One region of the Geodermatophilus sp. URMC 63 genome, then DNA from elsewhere that is predicted to be linked to it. Evidence: riboswitches for the same ligand, from Rfam matches in the RefSeq annotation. Region 1 holds a riboswitch; each other region holds the start of a gene.

Region 1 (4,596 bases):
CGCGCGCGGCCAGCCCGGCCAGCAGCCCGTCGGCGAGCGGGTCCGCACCGGCCCAGCCCGCCAGCCGGGCCGGCGCGCCGAGGCGGACGACGCCGGCCGTCACGTTGGCCGGTGCCCCGCCGGCCGCCGTCGTCCGCACCACCCGCTGCTGCCCGCCGACCACCAGGGGCGCCGACAGCTCGAGCAGTTGGTCGGCCACCAGCTTGCCCACCGCCACCACCGGGCCCCGGCCTGCGGGGCGCGGCCACCCCGGACCGTCCACGGGGTCAGCGTGCCGTGGGGCCGACACCGTCAGCACGTGGACGACGCCACCGGCCCGGGGAGCCGCGGCGCCGGACGCCACCTCCGCGTCGCCGTGCGACCACGGAGAGGCGGGCACGCCGGTGCGGTGGGTGCAGGCGGAGGTCAGGGACCCGGCGATCGACGCCCCACGGGCGCCCTCCGGCCCGTAAGCTCCCCGCTTCATACGGGCGGCCCGGACGTCACCGGAGCCGCCCGTGGTCACTGCCGAGTCGTCCGGAAGAAACCCCACATGGCCGACAGCCGCACCATCCCCCCTCCCTCCGACCGCCACCGGCACGCGCACCGGCCGGTGCCGAGACGCCGCCGGTCTGCGCTCCTGATCGCCGGCATCGCCGTCCTGGTGGCCGCCATCGCGGCCGCGCTGGTCCTCGCCTCGGGGGACGGGACCGACGAGGCGGACGCCGCCGATCGGGCCGTTGCGAGCCCGGCGGCGAGCACGACCCCCGTGGCGAGCAGCGAGAGCAGCCCGCCCCCCACAGCACCGGCTCTGAGCGCCGAGGAGACGGCGAGCACGCCAGACGTCCCCGAGGAGTTCGCCGCGGCCCTGCAGCAGATGGGGATCCCGCTCGACGCCCACACCGGCTGGGTCGTCGCGCAGGGGATCTGCGTCCGGCTGGGGCAGCCGGAGTACGACCAGTTCAGGATGTCCGAGGGCGTCGAGCGGCTCTTCCCCTCCGTGGAGGACGAGCAGGCCCACGACTTCGTGGCCATGGTCGCCGAGTCGGTCTGCCCCGTCTGACACCACCTGCCCGGCCCGCCGGCGGGTGTGCCGGACAGGCCGCCGGCGGCGGGCCGTCAGGCGGCGCGCAGCAGCGGTGCCAGGGTGGTGATCTCGGTGCCGTCGGGCCGCCAGGTGCGCCATCGGCCGTCCGGTCGTCGTTCGACGCGGAAGCCGTGGTGGACCTTCGTGTGGTGCCGCTCGCACAACAGCGCCGAGTTCTCCAGGTTGGTCTCGCCGCCGTCGATCCAGTGAACGAGGTGGTGAACGTCGCACCACCACGTCGGGGCTCGGCAGCCGGCGAACACGCAGGCCTGGTCGCGCAGCTCGACCGCGCGGCGCAGGTGGCGGTCGGCGAGGCGTCGTTCGCGGCCGAGGTCGATCGGAGCGCCGTCCGGGCCGAACACGACCCGGGAGACGGCGCCGTCACAGGCCAACCAGCGGGCCCGCGCCGCGGAGATCACCGCGCCGAACCTCATCCGCCCGGCACCGTGCCCGGTGGCGGGGTCGGCCAGGTCGTCGAGGTCGATCACGACCGCCACGTGCGGCTTGACCGTGCGCAGGGTCGGCAGGCCGCCGGCGGCCAGGGCGTTGTCGGCCAGCTGCACCAGGGCGTCGCCGAGCCGCTGGGCGCGGGTGCGCTCGTCGCCGGCGGGCCGGTCGGCCTGCGCGAACGACTCGACCGCCGCCTGCAACCTCTCCCCACCCACGGCGTCGAGCTCCCCGCGGATCGACAGCGACCCGTCGGCGTGCTTCGACAGCGTCAGCCGCCGCCCCTCGGTCGGGTCCGGCTCGGGCCCGTCGGGATCGAGCCGCGTCAGGTAGTGCCGCACCGCGCTCACGAAGTCCGCATGGGGGTGCTCGACGGCCAGCCCGGTGAGCACCGCGTCGATCTCCACCAGGTCCACACCACGCTCGGCGGCCGCGGCCAGCCGCTCGGGCGTGAGCACCACCGCGGCCACGCCCACCTGCTCGGCCGACACCAGCCCGGCGTCGTGCGCCTCGGCCAGCGCCGGCAGGTGCCCGAGCACCCGCCCGTTGCCCACCAGCCGGGCGGCCGCGGCGGCCGAGAGCCGGCAGTGGCCACGCAACCAGGACCGCATCGACCTCAGCCCGTCGCGCTCGGGTGCCTGCCGGTTCTCCGCCACCCGCGCCAGCCGGGTCAGCCGGGCGTCGATCCGGTTCCGCTCGGCGACCGCAGCCGCGATCTCGTCCAGGACCTCCGCGTCCGTCAGCGCGGTGGTGTCACCGACCGCGTCAATCGAACACATGTACGGAGTCTAGTCCACAGAGGTGGGCGGATCAACCTGAAAGCCCAGCTCAGAGCCCGATTTGCGGTCGTTGCCGGGTGACTGGGTCCGTTCGGACGCCGCTGCGAATGCAAGCGACTGGTGACGGCTGCGTCCGGACGTGACGGTGCCCCGGCCGGGGAGTCCGGCCGGGGCACCGTCAGGGCTGTCCGTCAGGCGACCCGGCGGGCGCCCACGTAGCTCGGCATGGAGTCGAGGTTCACCACCGCCACCGGCTTGCCGGCGGTCGAGGCGTGGACCATCTGACCGTTGCCGATGTACATGCCGACGTGCGAGACCGGGCTGTAGAAGAACACCAGGTCACCGGGCTGCAGGTCGGCCTTGGCCACCGGCGTGCCGAACGTCGACTGGGCCTTCGAGGTGCGCGGGATCGAGATCCCGGCCGCCTTGTAGGAGAAGCTGGTCAGCCCCGAGCAGTCGAAGGAGTTCGGGCCGGTCGCGCCGTACACGTACGGGTCCCCGACCTGGGCCAGCGCGGTGTCGACGGCGACCTGGGCCGCGCTGGAGGACGCCGCGGCCGGCGCGGCGGCCACGGCCGTGCCAGCGCTGTCACCCGCAGCAGCCGAGGCCGGCAGGGGGGAGAGGGCGATGCCGGCTCCGGCGATGGCCGCGACGGCGATGCCGCGGAACGAGCGACGAGCGATGGACGTGCGTGCAGTCGTCATCGACGACGGTTCTCCTGTTCTCCACGATCGCCTGCCGGGTTAGCTGACGGGTTCGGACGGGGGAGTCGCCCGGCGCGACGAGTCGCGCTTCACCCCAGTGCTCAGGTGGGTCCCCGGTCCGGGTACCGGCTGGGTGCCGGCATCCGGTTCGGCGTGTCCGGCGGGTGTCACGCGGGAGGTGACGAAGGGCCCTGGCCGAACCGCGACGACGGTAGGTAGGGGATGTGGAGCCCTCAACCGGCCCGGGGGATCGCCACGCCCGGACCACCTTGCTGGACTTGACAAGTACCGGAAATCCGAAACGCCGTGCTGAACTGCGGATATGTATCGACCTGTCGCCCTCTCACGGGCCCCTCGTGCGGGCTGACACGCAGGTCGGCGGTAAAAAGGACATAACGGTGCGTCCGAACGCTGAGTCAGCGGTTCGCCACGAGGACAGTGATCAGGACGCCGGGATCCGCACGGTTGCCGTGCCCGTTCACCGGGCATCGGGACAGCAGTCGACAGGAGGAGGACCCCGTGGGGATGTTGAGGAAGCTCGTGGCTTCGGGCGTCGCCGCCAAGGTGGTGCAGGAGCTCCAGAAGCCGCAGAACCAGGCCAAGATCAAGCAGTTCATCCGCGACTACCAAGCCAAGAACAAGAGGGGTGGAGGCGGCGCAGCCGGTCGCTACTGACGCCCACCCTGCAGCACCCCTCGCGACCCCCGTCCCCGGTACCCGGGACGGGGGTCGCGCCATGTTCAACGGGCGAGGCGGCCGTGTCGACGGTGACTGGTGTGTCGCCAGTGCGAGTTGGGGACGACTCGGTCTCGGTACATCCGGGATCAGAGACACAGGCGTGTCACGGTTCCTGCGTTCGCTCCCGACGCGGCGCCGTCACACAGCGCACGGCCACCTCCGCCGTCTGGGCCTCACACCAGGGAATGCCATGACCCAGCCGACCTACAGCCCGCCGCCGCCCGCCGCTCCGGCGCCCGAGCCCGCGAAGAAGCCCTTCTACAAGAAGGCATGGTTCCTCGTCCTCGCCGCGATCGTCGTCATCGCGGCCTTCGCATCACAGAAGGGCGGCGCCAGCACCAGTGATGCGGCATCGGGTGACTCGGCTGCCGGTGAGTCGGCGGCCCAAGGGCCGACCGACGCGGTGGAGCAGGAGTCGACCGACTCGGCGACCGTCGGTATCGGTCAGCCGGCCGCCGATGGGGACTTCCAGTACGTCGTCAACGGCGTCGACTGCAGCCAGACCCAGATCGGCGACCAGTACTTCAACACGACCGCGCAGGGCCAGTTCTGCCTCGTCGACCTGACGATCACCAACATCGGCAGTGAGTCGCAGAGCTTCCTCGGCGACAACGCGACCCTGTTCAACGCCCAGGGGCAGGAGTTCAGCGCCGACACCGAGGCCGCGATCTACCTCGAGAACGCCGACTCGCTGTACGAGGACATCAATCCCGGTAACACCCTCAACACCAAGGTCGTCTTCGACGTCCCGGCCGGCATGGTCCCCAGCTCCATCGAGCTGCACGACTCGATGCTGTCCGGCGGTGTCACCGTCGCCCTGCAGTAACCCGATTGACCGCAGGGGGTCTCGCCACGTCGGCGA
Region 2 (4,596 bases), 1.6 Mb from region 1:
TCACCGGGGCGGAGGCCGCGGTCGCGGCCGCGCAGGCCGCCGTGGACGCCGCCGAGGACGAGCTGGGCCGCCTCCGGGCGGTGGTCGCGGAGTACGCCTCCGCGGTCTACCGCGACGGCGGCGCGCTCACCCCCCTCACCGTCCTGCTCGCCGGTGGCGACCCCGGCGACGTCGCCACGGCGCTCGGCTACCTCGAGGCGGTCGACGCGCACACCGCCGAGGTCGTCGGTGCGGCCGAACGGCAGCAGCGGGCCGCGCTGGCCCGGCAGGTGGCCGCCGACGCCACGCTGGCCGACGCGCAGGACCGGGCCGACCGGCTGACCGCGGAGGTGGGGGAGCTCGAGGCGGCCGCGGCCGCGGTCACCGGCGAGCTCGACGCCGCCCTGGGGGAGGTCGACCGGCAACTGGCGCAGCTCCAGCGGCAGCAGGTCGACGTCAACGCGCAGACGGCGCTCAACTGGCGGGCCCACCTCGGGGAGCTCGACGCGGCGGGGGTGCGGTCGCCGCCGGCCGCGGCCCTGCTCGACCCGGCGTCCGGCCTGCCGGCCGGGCTGGCGCCGGTGGGCGCGGCCGCCGGCGGGGTGCAGCGCGGCGCCGCGCTGCTGCCCCGCCAGCCGACGTCGCTGCTGGTGCTCCCCGCGGAGACCGTCGCGGCGGTCAGCACGGCGATGGCGGCGCTCGGCAGGCCCTACGCCCCCGGGACGGCCGGCCCGGACTCCTGGGACTGCGGCTCCCTGGTGTCCGCGGCCTACGGCGCCGCGGGCGTCGACCTGCCCGCCGACCAGGCCGGGCTCTACGCCGTCACCACGCCGGTCGACCCCGCCGACGTCCTGCCCGGGGACCTGGTGTTCCTCGGCACCCCGGAGGCCGGCCTCGGCCACGTCGGCATCGCCCTGGACCGGCAGACGATGCTGGCCGCCGACGGCCGGGCCGGTGCCGTCGTCGTCCGGCGGCTGCCCGCCGACCAGGTGCTGCGCGTCGGTCGCCCGAGCCTGGGGCCGCAGCCGGGGGAACCGGCGCCCGGGCCGACCGGGGGCGCGCTGCGGGTCGAGTGCGGCAACCCCGTGCACCCGCCGACGGTCGACGGCGCACGCGCCTGGGGCGGTTACCCCAACGGGTTGATCCCGCCGAGCGCCCTGTGCCCGCTGGGCGTGGCCGGCCACGCGCTGCGCTGCGACGCGGCCGCGGCCTGGCGGGCGATGAGCGCGGCGTTCACCGAGGCCTTCGGCGACCCGCTGTGCACCACCGACTCCTACCGCACCTACGCCGCGCAGGTGCGGCTGTACGGGGAGAAGCCGGCACTCGCGGCCGTGCCGGGCACGAGCAACCACGGCTGGGGGCTGGCGGTCGACCTGTGCGGGGGCGTGGAGGCCTTCGGCACCCCGCAGTACGCCTGGATGGTCGCCAACGCCGGCCGGTTCGGCTGGCTGCACCCCACGTGGGCCGACCCCGGCAACGGCCGCGAGGAGCCCTGGCACTGGGAGTACGCGGGCAGCTGAGCCGGGACTGTCGGTGGCCGTCCCTAGCGTCCGCGGCAACCGACAGGGAGACCGTCCCGACCGCGGCCCGCACCCGGGCGGCGCGGCCGGGACACCGGAGGGACACGGCCATGCTCATCGACTGCGACTCGTGCACCGCCCGCGGCGCCGGCTGCGCCGACTGCGTCGTCACCGCCCTGCTGGGCGCGCCACCGGGGGAGCGGGGCACCGAGCCCGTGCTGCTGCCGGTGCCCCCCGTCCCGGCCGCGCGGGCGTCAGGGGCCGACGACGTCGTGCTGCCCCGGCCGGGCGTGGTGGTGGAGCTCGACGACGTCGAGCGGCGCGCCGTCCGGGCGCTCGCCGAGGGCGGACTCGTGCCTCCGCTGCGTCACCGGCCGGCCCAGCGGCGGCGCACCGGCTGACACCAGGCTGAGCAGGGCGGACGGGGTGAGACACGGCCGAGGACGACGCACGGGAGTGGCGTCCTTCCTCACAGTGCGAGTTCTCACAGGTAACAGGACCCGCGTTTGTCACAACCTCATCACGTCCGTACGGTGGCCCCGTCCGGCCGGGTGGTCGTCACCCGATGCGAGGTGGCCTCGGCCGGGCACCGCCGAATCGCCGGACGCCGTCCCAAGGGGTGTGCGTCGGGTGAACCGGGGACCCACCGCAGCACTGGGGTGAGTTCTCGCGCGCGCCGGGACACCGGCGCGCGGGGGATAGGGCACGTCTTCCCGGCCCGAACCCGTCAGCTAACTCGGTAGGCGGTTGCTGAGGAAGAACGGAGAGCCGCCGCCCGTGGCGACCCCCCGCCCTGCCCTGGGGCATGCACGTCCACAGTCCACCGCCCGCCGCGCCACCGGTTCCACCGCCGGTCACACCGCCGGCCCGCACCGCCCCCCGTTGGTCCGCCGCCTCGGCCGGACCGCGCTCGTGGGCACCGCCGCCAGCCTGACGCTGGCCCTCCTCCCCGGCACCGCGACGGCCGATCCCGAGCAGGCGACCACGTCGGCGCAGGCCGCCCAGCTCGCCGCCGACGCCGGCCACCGGCTCGAGGTCGTCTCCGAGCAGGTCAACGAGGCCCGCGAGGTGCTCGCCCAGCAGCGGTCCGCCGCCGAGGAGGCCGACCGGGCCGTCGCCGACGCGCAGGCCCGGCTCGACTCCCTCGACAGGCAGATCCGCCAGGTGGCCCGCAGCGCCTACACCGGCGGCGACACGATGCCCGAGCTCGACCTGCTGATGACCAGCGAGTCGGCCGAGGACTTCGTCAGCCGGCTGGCCGTGCTCGACCGGATCGCCGGTCACACCACCGAGGTGCTGACCGAGGTGGGCGACGCCGCCGCCGCGGCCGACCGGGCCCAGGCCGACGCCGAGGCCGCCGAGGCCGCCGCGCAGCAGACCCTGGACGGCCTGACCGCCCAGGAGACGCAGCTCCGGGACGACGTCGCCGACTACCAGGCCCAGGTCGCCGCGCTCACCGCCGCGGAGCGGGAGGCGGCGGCCGCCGCGCAGGCGGCCCTCGCCGCCCAGCAGGCCGCCGCACAGCCGGCCCCCGCGGCACAGCAGGCTCCCACGGCGGGCGGCACGGTCGGCGACAGCGCCCCGGCGGCCCCGGCCGCGGCGGCACCCGCTCCGGCCCCGGCCGGTGGCGGCAGCGGCGCGGCCCAGGCGGCGGTGCGGACGGCGCTGGCCCAGGTGGGCGACGCCTACGTCTGGGGCGCCGGCGGTCCGGACGCCTTCGACTGCTCGGGTCTGACGCAGTACGCGTACGCCGCGGCGGGGATCAGCCTGCCGCACTCGAGCGGCATGCAGTCGCGGATGGGCACCGCCGTCTCGCGGTCGCAGCTGCAGCCCGGTGACCTGATCTTCTACTTCAGCCCGGTCAGCCACGTGTCGATGTACATCGGCAACGGCCAGATGGTGCACGCCGCGACCTCCAGCGAGCCGGTGAAGGTCGTGCCGGTCGACTCCATGGGCGGCATCACCGCCATGCGTCGCATCGCCTGAGGAAGGACCTCGCTGCCCCCGCCCCTCGCAGGCTCGCGGCGGGACCCGGGACGGAGCCGGCGGCGGTGTCCTCGACGGGACCGCTGGGCAGGCGGCGAGGGCCGCGGACCTGCGGGTCCCCGGCCCTCGCCGTGTCCCGGACAGTCCGTGCCGCTCGTGGTCCGGCCGTCGGCCGGGGCGTCCCGGGCCGGACGCGCGCGGCCACCTAGGATCGGCCGGGTGAGCGCGGCGGGCCGGGGAGGCGCTCGCGCCGCCCTGCTGGTCGCGGCCGTGCTCGGGGCCGCCCTCGTGGTCGTCATCGTCGTCCGGACGCCGTGGACGCTCCTGCCGCAGCCGCCCGGTGGCGTGACGCCGGTCAGCGCCGACGCGGGGCTGCCCGTCGACGTCGTCCGGCGGGCCCAGGCCCTGGCTGCCGAGATCCGCCCCGCCTCGCTGGCGGGCCTGCTGCTCGGGCTGGGCGTCTCGGTCCTGCTGGGCCTCACCCGGCTGGGCAGCCGGCTGGTGACGGCGGTCGCGCGGCCCCTCGGCGGACGCTGGCCGTGGCAGACGCTGCTCGGCACGGTCGTCCTCGTCGTGGTCGGACGGCTGGCCACGCTGCCGGTGTCGGCCTACGGCGAGGTGGTGCGGCACCGCTACGGGCTCTCCACCCGCTCGTGGCCGCTGTGGCTGCGCGACGTCGCCGTCTCCACCGCCATCGACGCCGGCCTCACCGCGCTGGCCCTGCTGGTGCTGGTCGCGCTGGCCCGGCGGGCACCGCGCACCTGGTGGGCGTGGACGGCGGCCGGAGCGGCCGTTCTCGTGGTGGCCGGCTCCTTCCTCTACCCCGTGGTCATCGAGCCGGCGTTCAACAGCTTCCAGCCGCTGCCGGCCGGCCAGCTGCGCACCGACCTGCTGGAGCTGGCCGAGGAGGGCGGGACGCCGGTCGAGGACGTGCTGGTCGCCGACGCCTCCCGGCGGACGACGTCCCTCAACGCCTACGTCTCCGGCTTCGGCTCGACCCGCCGCGTCGTCCTGTACGACACGCTGCTGGCCGACGTCCCCGACGACGAGACCGAGTCGATCGTCGCCCACGAGCTCGGCCACGTCGCCACCGACGACGTCCTCACCGGCA
Region 3 (4,596 bases), 1.7 Mb from region 1:
ACCGGCCCGGGTCCCGCGCGGAGCCGGCCGGCGTGCCCGGACCGCCCCGCCCGGGGATGCTCGGGAGCCGAGGGGTCCGGACGGGACCGCGGCCGAGGAGGACACGGTGCAGGTCAGGGACGTCATGACACGCGAGGTCGTCACGGTGGGACCGGACACCTCCGCCAAGGACGTGGGCGCGGTGATGGCGGAGCGGGGCTTCGCCGCCGTCCCCGTCGTCGACGGCGGCGACCGGCTGGTCGGCATCGTCGCCGAGGTGGACGTGCTGCGCGACCGGGTGCCGCAGGACCCCCGGCTGCACCTGCGCCGTGCCGAGGACGCCGGCGCGCCGCCCCCGCCGGTGCTGGTGCGGGAGGTGATGACCGAGGCCGTGCGGACCGTCGAGCCCGGCTCGGACCTCGCCGACGTCGCCCGGCTGTTCGTCGACCACCGGCTGCGCAGCGCGCCGGTCCTCGACGGCGACCGGCTGGTCGGGATCGTCAGCCGCCGCGACCTGCTGCGCGCCCTGGTCCGGCCGGACGACGAGATCCGCCGCGACCTGCTGCGGCTGGTCGAGGGCTACACCGGGGAGCTGGACGCGTGGGACGTCTCGGTCGCCGAGGGCGTGGCCACCGTCCGGCGCACCCGCGGGGAGCCGCAGGGGCCCGCGGGGTCCGAGCAGCGCGCCCTCGAGGCGCTGGCCCGGACGGTCGGCGGGGTGGTCGGCGTCCGCGTGCCGTGACCCGCGCGGACGCGGGTGCCTAGGCGGCGTCGTCCTCCAGCGCCGCGGTGTCCTCCAGGGCGGTGTCCTCCAGGGCGGTGTCCTCCAGGGCGGTGTCCTCCAGGGCAGCGTCGAGAGCGGCGACCTCGTCCTCGATGCCGACCATGACCTCGTTGGTCTGCAGCGTCACCAGCCAGGCCAGCGCGTGGTCCTCGACCGGCCGGTCGGTGACCGCGGCGATGGCGTCGAGCTGGGCGGCGACCAGCCCGCGGGCGGCCTGGTAGACGTCCGCGGCGCTCACCGCGATCTGCTGCTCGGCCAGCCAGAGCCGTCCGTCGGACAGCACGCGCACCTCGCTCTGGCTGCCGACCCCCAGGTCTGCGGCCGCGCTCGTCAGGACGGACATGCCGGCACGCAGCTCGGTGAGGCGGCGGCTCGGGTCGGGGGACGACGGCATGGGCACTCCTCGGACGGGCCCGCAGGCCTCGGGTCGTGCACTCGGTGTCGGCACCGCGCCCGCACGTCCTGACCGCCGGTGGGGTGCCGTGGCGTTCGTGGGACGGGCGGGACGAACCGTTGCGCGCCCGGACCTCGGAGGATCCGCGCGCCGGGCCTCCTCTGCCGCCCTGGGCCGCGCACGACCTCCACCGGCCCACCTCCGTCGTTGCCCTCCGTAAGCGCGTCGTCCCGATGTGTGACCTAGGTTACGGCGACAACTTACATGACTGCACGTAACGTTTTGGCTGCGCTCAGCTAAACAGGAGCGCGGCGCCGGTCCGCCAAACCCTGCCCACCGGTCGCCTCCACGATTCCCCAGGGCAGGGGTGGGGGACCCACGTCCACGGCGCCACGGCCCTGCCGCTGTTCGCCTCGGGGTGAAGCCGCGTCCCGCGGCCGGGCACACCGATCGCCCGAACCCGACAGCTCACCTCGCCGGCGGTGATCGGAGATCACCATGCCCAAGCACCGCGCGCCCCGCTACGTCCGCACCAAGAAGGTCCTCGCCAAGGCCCCCGTCGCCGCCGGCGCCACCGCCGTCGGGCTCGGCGTCCTCAGCTCCCCGGCAGCTGCAGCCGCCACCACCACCCACGACTGGACCGGCGTCGCCCAGTGCGAGTCCGGCGGCAACTGGAGCATCAACACCGGCAACGGCTACTACGGCGGCCTGCAGTTCAGCCAGCCGACCTGGGCCGGCTACGGGGGCACCGACCTGGCACCCCGCGCCGACCTGGCGACGCCGGGCCAGCAGGTCCAGATCGCCGAGGAGGTCCTCGCCGGGCAGGGCATCGGCGCCTGGCCGACCTGCGGCAAGTACCTGACCGAGGGCACCACGCCGGCCGCCGCCGGGTCGGGCGCCACGTCGACCACCGCGTCCACCCCTGCCGCGACCACCGCGTCCACCACCGCCGAGACCACCGCCGCCGCGCCCGCCGCGGAGCAGCCGGCCGGCACCCCGGCGACGACCCAGGACGACGGCGACCGCTGGGACCACGACGCCGGGACCTCCGGCCGCCACGCCGCCTGGGGCGACTACACCGTCGAGCGTGGTGACACGCTGCGCACGATCGCCGCCGCCCACGGCCAGTCCTGGCGCGAGGTCTACCAGCGCAACGCCGACGTCATCGGCAGCAACCCGAACCGCATCACCCCCGGGGAGGTGCTGACGCTGACGGGCGCCGAGCAGGCCGCTCCGGCCCCGGCGTCCCCCGCCGCGACGACGGCCACCGCCGGCACGTCGGCGCCGTCGGCCACGACGACCCCCCTCGCCCAGACGGCCGTCGGCGCCGCGCACATCACCAACAGCGCCGGCGACGTCAAGCCGCAGGTACAGGCCGCCGCCGACGCGGTCGTGGCCAACGTCGCCGGTGCCGCCGACATCACCCTCGGCGGCACCCGCGCCAGCGCCGTCGACCCGAACGGCCACCCGTCGGGCCTGGCGCTGGACTACATGGTCCTGTCCGACACCGCCCTCGGCGACGCGATCGTCCAGTACCACATCGACCACTGGGAGGAGCTCGGCGTGGACTACGTCATCTACGAGCAGCGGATCCTCACCTCCCCGACCGGCTCCTGGACGCAGATGGAGGACCGCGGCAGCGTGACCGCGAACCACTTCGACCACGTCCACGTGAACTACACGGCCTGACCCACCCCGCCGGACACGACAGCGACCCCCTGCCCGGCGGGCAGGGGGTCGCTGTCGTGTCCGGCTCAGCAGCAGCGGCTGACGGGGTTGCGCTCCACCTCGTCGGCGCGGCGCCGCTCGAACTCCCGCCGGCTCACCGGCTCGTGCCCGTGCCGTGCGCAGTGCGCGAGGTAGTCGTCCCAGCGGGCCTCGCCGCTCCACTCCCGCAGGTACCAGCGCACCCCGCGCCAGGCCCGGCCGGCGAAGGCGACCGCGGCGCTCACGAGCGGTCCCTCCCGGCGCCGACCAGCCGCTCCTGCTCGGCCATGGCGCGCTTCTCCTCGGCCGTCGCGAACAGACCCGCGGGCTCGACGATGGTCGAGGGCACCGCCGGCTCCTCCGTCGTCGGGAGCGCGCCGCGGGTGCGGACCGCCCGGGCGACGACCACCAGCGCGTTGACGAAGACGACCAGCACCAGGAGGGCGAAGAACGCCTGCAGCACCCCGTTGATCGTCGAGTTGGTGACGACCTGCTGCATCTGGCCCACGTCCTGCGCCGGCGGGAGGACCTCACCGGCGTCGAGCGCGTCGGCGTACCGGGCGCGCTGGGCGAAGTAGCCGATCGCCGGGTTGTCGGAGAAGACCTTCTGCCAGCTCGCCGTCATGGTGACCACCAGGTCCCAGGCCAGCGGGACGGCGGTGATCCAGGCGTACCTGAGCTTGCCGTGCTTCACCAGCAGGACGGTCGCCAGGGTCAGCGCGATCGCGGCGAGCAGCTGGTTGGCGATGCCGAACAGCGGGAACAGCTGGTTGACCCCGCCCAGCGGGTCGGTGACGCCGATGTAGAGCATCGAGCCCCACAGGCCGACGACGACGGCGCTGGCGATGACGTTGCCCGGCCGCCACGACAGGTCACCGAAGCGCTTCCACACGTTGCCGACCGTGTCCTGCAGCATGAACCGGCCCACGCGGGTGCCGGCGTCGACGGCGGTGAGGATGAACAGCGCCTCGAACATGATCGCGAAGTGGTACCAGAACGCCTGCAGGTTCCCGCCGAAGGCGTTGTGGAAGATCTCGGAGATGCCGACGGCGAGCGTCGGGGCGCCGCCGGTGCGTGAGATCAGGCTCGGCTCCTGGACGGCGGCCGAGGCGGCGGCGAGGTCCTGGGCGGAGGTGGAGAAGCCCAGGCCGTTGACGAAGGCCGCCGCCGTCTCCGGGGTCCCGCCGGTGGCGCCGGCCGGGGCGTTCATCGCGAAGTACAGGCCCTGGTCGATGACGACGGCGGCGATGAGCGCGCTGATGGCCACGAAGGACTCCATCAGCATGCCGCCGTAGCCGATCAGGCGGACGTGGCTCTCCTTGGCCACCATCTTCGGCGTCGTCCCCGAGGAGATCAGGGCGTGGAAGCCCGACAGCGCGCCGCAGGCGATGGTGATGAAGACGAACGGGAACAGCGACCCGGCGAAGACCGGGCCGGTGCCCTCCTTGGCGAACTGGGTGACCGCGTCGGCCTGCAGCACCGGGCGGGCGATCAGCAGCCCGACCGCCAGCAGGACGATGACGCCGACCTTCATGAACGTGGACAGGTAGTCCCGCGGGGTCAGCAGCAGCCAGACCGGCAGCACCGAGGCCACGAACCCGTAGACCACCAGGGCGACGACCAGCCACTCCTTGGACAGGGTCAGGGCGTCGGCCAGGCCGGTGCCCTCGATCCAGCCGCCGCCGACGATGGCCAGCAGCAGCAGGACGACGCCGATGCCGGTGGCCTCCAG

The links. A riboswitch is a leader RNA that binds a small molecule or an ion and turns the genes downstream of it on or off. The one in region 1 is predicted to bind cyclic di-AMP.
Region 2: it holds a riboswitch for cyclic di-AMP, as region 1 does, so the genes downstream of both, ACWIZO_RS23755 (NlpC/P60 family protein) here and ACWIZO_RS16230 (C40 family peptidase) in region 1, are expected to answer to the same signal.
Region 3: it holds a riboswitch for cyclic di-AMP, as region 1 does, so the genes downstream of both, ACWIZO_RS24075 (transglycosylase family protein) here and ACWIZO_RS16230 (C40 family peptidase) in region 1, are expected to answer to the same signal.

What each region holds. Positions count from the first base shown of each region.
Region 1 is NZ_CP199956.1:3,306,855-3,311,450, forward strand. It holds gene ACWIZO_RS16215 (carbohydrate kinase family protein) at 1-262, opposite strand, end outside; gene ACWIZO_RS16220 (hypothetical protein) at 533-1,042, shown strand; gene ACWIZO_RS16225 (DUF222 domain-containing protein) at 1,099-2,292, opposite strand; gene ACWIZO_RS16230 (C40 family peptidase) at 2,484-2,996, opposite strand; cyclic di-AMP (ydaO/yuaA leader) riboswitch at 3,009-3,142, opposite strand; gene ACWIZO_RS16235 (hypothetical protein) at 3,516-3,671, shown strand; gene ACWIZO_RS16240 (DUF4352 domain-containing protein) at 3,925-4,560, shown strand.
Region 2 is NZ_CP199956.1:4,891,440-4,896,035, reverse strand. It holds gene ACWIZO_RS23765 (NlpC/P60 family protein) at 1-1,499, shown strand, start outside; gene ACWIZO_RS23760 (hypothetical protein) at 1,610-1,900, shown strand; cyclic di-AMP (ydaO/yuaA leader) riboswitch at 2,095-2,260, shown strand; gene ACWIZO_RS23755 (NlpC/P60 family protein) at 2,412-3,485, shown strand; gene ACWIZO_RS23750 (M48 family metalloprotease) at 3,705-4,596, shown strand, end outside.
Region 3 is NZ_CP199956.1:4,958,568-4,963,163, forward strand. It holds gene ACWIZO_RS24065 (CBS domain-containing protein) at 107-721, shown strand; gene ACWIZO_RS24070 (hypothetical protein) at 741-1,157, opposite strand; cyclic di-AMP (ydaO/yuaA leader) riboswitch at 1,489-1,654, shown strand; gene ACWIZO_RS24075 (transglycosylase family protein) at 1,656-2,846, shown strand; gene ACWIZO_RS24080 (YbdD/YjiX family protein) at 2,912-3,109, opposite strand; gene ACWIZO_RS24085 (carbon starvation CstA family protein) at 3,106-4,596, opposite strand, start outside.